Regions from separate parts of the Mesorhizobium sp. M0854 genome, predicted to be linked through region 1. Evidence: predicted binding sites of a transcription regulator. Region 1 holds the regulator's gene; the other holds the start of a gene.

Evidence for each region. The regulator LexA, encoded in region 1, represses DNA repair genes until DNA is damaged. The targets are predictions, from matches to a motif close to TGTTCNNNNTGTGTTCNG.
Region 2: a site for LexA is predicted at 1,029-1,046, ahead of NKH99_RS19605 (single-stranded DNA-binding protein). Genes of this name have one in related genera too.

What each region holds. Positions count from the first base shown of each region.
Region 1 is NZ_JAMYOL010000005.1:296,159-298,358, forward strand. Features, by position in the region: gene kynU (kynureninase) at 1-534, opposite strand, end outside; gene lexA (transcriptional repressor LexA) at 983-1,717, shown strand; gene NKH99_RS12085 (ComEC/Rec2 family competence protein) at 1,711-2,200, opposite strand, start outside.
Region 2 is NZ_JAMYOL010000012.1:62,220-64,419, reverse strand. Features, by position in the region: gene NKH99_RS19620 (SRPBCC family protein) at 1-156, opposite strand, end outside; gene NKH99_RS19615 (ArsR/SmtB family transcription factor) at 153-467, opposite strand; gene NKH99_RS19610 (cupin domain-containing protein) at 550-939, opposite strand; gene NKH99_RS19605 (single-stranded DNA-binding protein) at 1,148-1,660, shown strand; gene NKH99_RS19600 (OsmC family protein) at 1,783-2,200, shown strand, end outside.

The DNA.
Region 1 (2,200 bases):
GCCCGACTTATAGTTGACGTGGTTGACCAGCACCACAGCGGTGCGTTCGTCGATCAGCTCTTCGATGGTCGGCGCGTCGACTCCCGAGAGGCGCAGCAGCGTATCTTTTCGCGTCGAAACCACACCCTCGGCCATGTAGAGGTCCGTCGGAAAACTATCGCCCTCGGCGACGATGACCTGCCGCTCCGGTCGCATGGCCATGGCGGCGTGCAGCAGCTTGTAGATATTGACCGATGTCGTGTCGCAGACCACTGTCTGGCCGGCCGCGGCCCCGATCAGGCGCCCGAGCTGGTCGCCAAGTTCAAGCGGCATGTTGAACCAGCCGGCCGTGTTCCATGCGCGGATGAGATCATGCGACCATTCTTCGGTCGCGGCCTTGTGCAGTTCATCGAAAGCGGCACGTGAAGCAGCTCCTAGCGAATTGCCGTCGAGATAGATCACTCCTTGCGGCAACACAAAGCGGTCGCGCATCGCGCGCAGCGGATCCGCGGCATCCATCGCCTTTATGGCCACGAGATCGGGAATTCCTGTCATGATTTGTCTGCTCCCCCCAAGATCCAACGCAACGCCGGACACGCATCGACTGTTCTTCCATTACTTGGTTGCGCGCAGCAAGGCTCCACCGGCGAGAAGCAGCCTGACCAGGCGGTGGAAACCGGGACTTAACCCGAGGTTGGCGTTTTGAGTTCGTTTCGTTCACGGTGCATTGACCAAACCGCACAGTCGATACGGGTTCAATTCCGTGCCTTTTGCCGACCGACGGTCGATGCCAGTGCCGCCTTCTAGGAGGCCAGAAGGGCGCAAACGAAAGCAGAATCAAGGCGATGAGGCTCGCGGCGGTGAAAATGCGGTACGCCGGTAGGGGACGTCGTTTGTTTCCCGAGCCTTAACGCATTCATTAAACTTTAAACAGTTGCGGAACACAACTGGAACAGATAGTGTTTGTTCTGGGTTTGTTTTTCTGATTCTGTTGGGGGTCGCTATGCTGACACGCAAACAACACGAACTGCTTATGTTCATCCACGAAAGGTTGAAGGAAAGCGGTATCCCGCCTTCATTCGACGAGATGAAGGAAGCGCTCGACCTGGCTTCCAAATCCGGAATCCACCGGCTGATTACGGCGCTGGAGGAGCGCGGCTTCATTCGCCGTTTGCCCAACCGGGCCCGTGCGCTGGAGGTGCTACGCCTGCCTGACTCGATCGCCCCCGGCCTCAATGCGGCACGCAAGTTCTCGCCGAGTGTCATCCAGGGCAGTCTTGGGCAAGGCGCCCCTCGGCAAGGCAAGCCGACATCGTCGCGCGTGCCCGCAGCCGGAAATGACGACGATGTCGTCGCCGCCGTTTCGATCCCGGTGATGGGCCGCATCGCTGCCGGTGTGCCGATCGACGCCATCCAGCACCAGACGCATTCGATTTCGGTGCCGCCGGATATGATCATGGGCGGCGAGCATTATGCGCTTGAGGTCAAAGGCGATTCGATGATCGAGGCCGGCATTTTCGACGGCGACACGGTGATCATCCGCAATGCCGATACGGCGAGCCCCGGTGAGATCGTGGTGGCACTGGTCGACGAGGAGGAAGCGACGCTGAAGCGGTTCCGCCGCAAGGGCGCCTCGATCGCCCTGGAAGCCGCCAATCCGGCCTACGAGACGCGCATCTTCGGACCAGACAGGGTCAAGGTGCAGGGCAAGCTCGTCGGACTGATCCGCCGCTACTGAGCTCCGCCCTTGGCGCCGGCTTTGGGGTTGTCGGCCCGGCGGTATGGCGGCAGGCCCCGTGCCGCGCGTGAAAATTTCCGCTGCACGTGCCAGGGCCGGTATGATTTTTCGACGGCGAAGCGGATCTCGGCGCGTGTTGCCGCTTGTGGATCGAAATAGACGGCGGCACTTCCCGCGCGCGCCAGTTGCCGTTTGGTGACGACGAGGACCAGCCGGTCGTAGTAGCAGGGGTTATGGGCGGTGGCGTCGTCGATGACGATCAAGCTGGCAAAGGCGCAGGCTGGCCGCGCAGTATCGCGGTCCTTGGCTTGCGCGATGATCGCGCCGGATGGATGCCTGGCAAGGCAGAGGCCGTCCGTGCAAATGAACGGCATGCCCGGCGGTAGGTCGGCCGGATCGGCAATGTCGAATTGCGGGTCGTTCTTTCCAGGTGTTTCCGGCGCGACGATAGCCTCTGATGTGAGCGCGCGTTTCCAGTTGTCG
Region 2 (2,200 bases), on a different contig from region 1:
GATTTCGGGCTTGATGTCGTTCGGCATCATCCAGGCCGCGAGCAGGTCCGGCACCGTCAGCGCCCGCCACACCTGTTCCGGCGGTTCGGGCAGCTCGCACTCGAACTCGATCTTGTCTGCGGCCATTTCGGCGCGTTCTTTGCCTCGGTTGGTCATTGGTCCATGTCCTTCAAAACCGTCTTGAGCCTTTCGATGCGCTCTGGCCAGAACGCACGGTAGCGTTCGATCCAGCCGAGCAGTGGCGCAAGCCCCTTCGGATCGACGCGGTAATAGGCGTTGCGACCGGCCCGGCGCTCGACCACGAGGCCGGCGCCGCGCAGCACTGCGAGATGTTGCGATACCGCCGGCTGCGATACCGGTATGCCAGTGCGCAGTTCCGACACCGTCATCTCGCCGTCGGCGAGCCGCTCATAGACGGCGCGACGCGTTGGATCCGCTAGTGCCCGAAAAATGTCTGCTTCGATCATGCCGAAAGCATAAGTAAATACTTATCGGTTTGGCAAGCCGTGTTTTTTAAGACAGGCGGTATTTTTTAAGACAGGCGAGGTTTTACAAACTCGCTGGAAGCCAGCGTCTCACCATGTCGGGGGATCCGTTGAACGTCGCCTCGAAAACTGGTGACGCGAGCACAGCATGAATATGAAGCAATTCGGAGCCGACGTTTCGGAAGCCATGTTGCCTGTACGCGGCGACAACAAGCGACTGTCCGGCAGTCAAGACGAGATGCTCTTCGTCGATCCACATCTCGGCCCTGCCAGCGATGACGGTAAGTACTTCCTCGACCGGGTGCCAATGTGTCGGGGCGCCAACGGTGGGTTCGACCCATTGTTCAAACATGCAAAGTTGAGTTGCGCCGTTGCGGGCAGAGACATGCATGCGGGTCTTTACTCCCGTCCGCCACTCTTCTTGCGGCTGATCGTTATGCGCAACCATCTTCATGCGTTCGCCTCGATCCCATGGTCTGTGGAAATTCGACGCCAAGACACTACTTCTTACTGACAACTATTGACAGTGCAGGGCCTGTCCTATAGAACGAAAAGAGAACAAAAACCTTGTGGGAAAAGGCAGCGACGGCAGGCAGGGATTGTCCATAGCCTGTAAGGTGCGGCGACAAAAATTCGGTTTCGGATGAGCGCGGAGAAGTATCATGGCGGGTAGCGTCAACAAGGTCATTCTGGTGGGCAACCTCGGGGCGGACCCTGAAATCCGCCGCCTGAATTCGGGTGACCCGGTCGTCAACATCCGCATCGCGACGTCGGAAAGCTGGCGCGACAAGACGTCCGGAGAGCGCAAGGAAAAGACCGAGTGGCACAATGTCGTGATCTTCAACGACCAGATCGCCAAGGTGGCCGAGCAGTATCTGAAGAAGGGCATGAAGGTCTATGTCGAGGGCCAGCTGCAGACGCGCAAATGGCAGGACCAGACCGGCAATGACCGCTATACGACCGAAATCGTGTTGCAGAAATTCCGCGGCGAGCTGCAGATGCTCGATGCGCGGGGCGAGGGCGGCGGCCAGGTCGGCAACTATGCCGGTGGTGGTGCGAGCCGCGGTTCCGATTTCGGCCAATCCGGCCCGGGCGAAAGTTTCAATCGCGGTGGCGCCAACAAGGGCGGCGGCGGTGGTTCGTCGCGCGAGCTGGACGACGAAATCCCGTTCTGATTTCTCGGGCGGACTGCCCTTGCGGCGAAAAGCGCCGGCACCTTGGCCACGAAATGGCGTCCCGAAAATCTGTCTTGGATTTTCGGGACGTTGTGCGTTTGAGCGGTGAAAGGACGTATCAGGTGAAGGCAAGGGTCAAATGGGTCGAGGAGCGCACTTTCGTTGGCGAGTCCGCCAATGGGCACAAGCTGGTGCTAGGCACTGCGTTCGGGCCGGAGGGCAAGACGCCGGGGCCGAGCCCAATGGAACTGGTGCTGATCGGCACTGGCGGCTGCTCGGCCTATGACGTGGTCCATATCCTCGAAAAGGGGCGCGAGGCGGTCGAAGATTGCGTGGTCGAACTCGATGCCGACCGAGCAGAAGCCGATCCCAGGGTGTTCACCCGCATTCACATGCATTTTGTCGTCAAGGGCCGGTCGCTATCACACGACAAGGTGAAGCGGGCGATCGGGCTTTCGATCGAGAAATACTGCTCGGCCTCGGCAATGATGGCCAAGACTGCCGAGATTACCCACGACTTCGAAGTCATTGAAACGACAG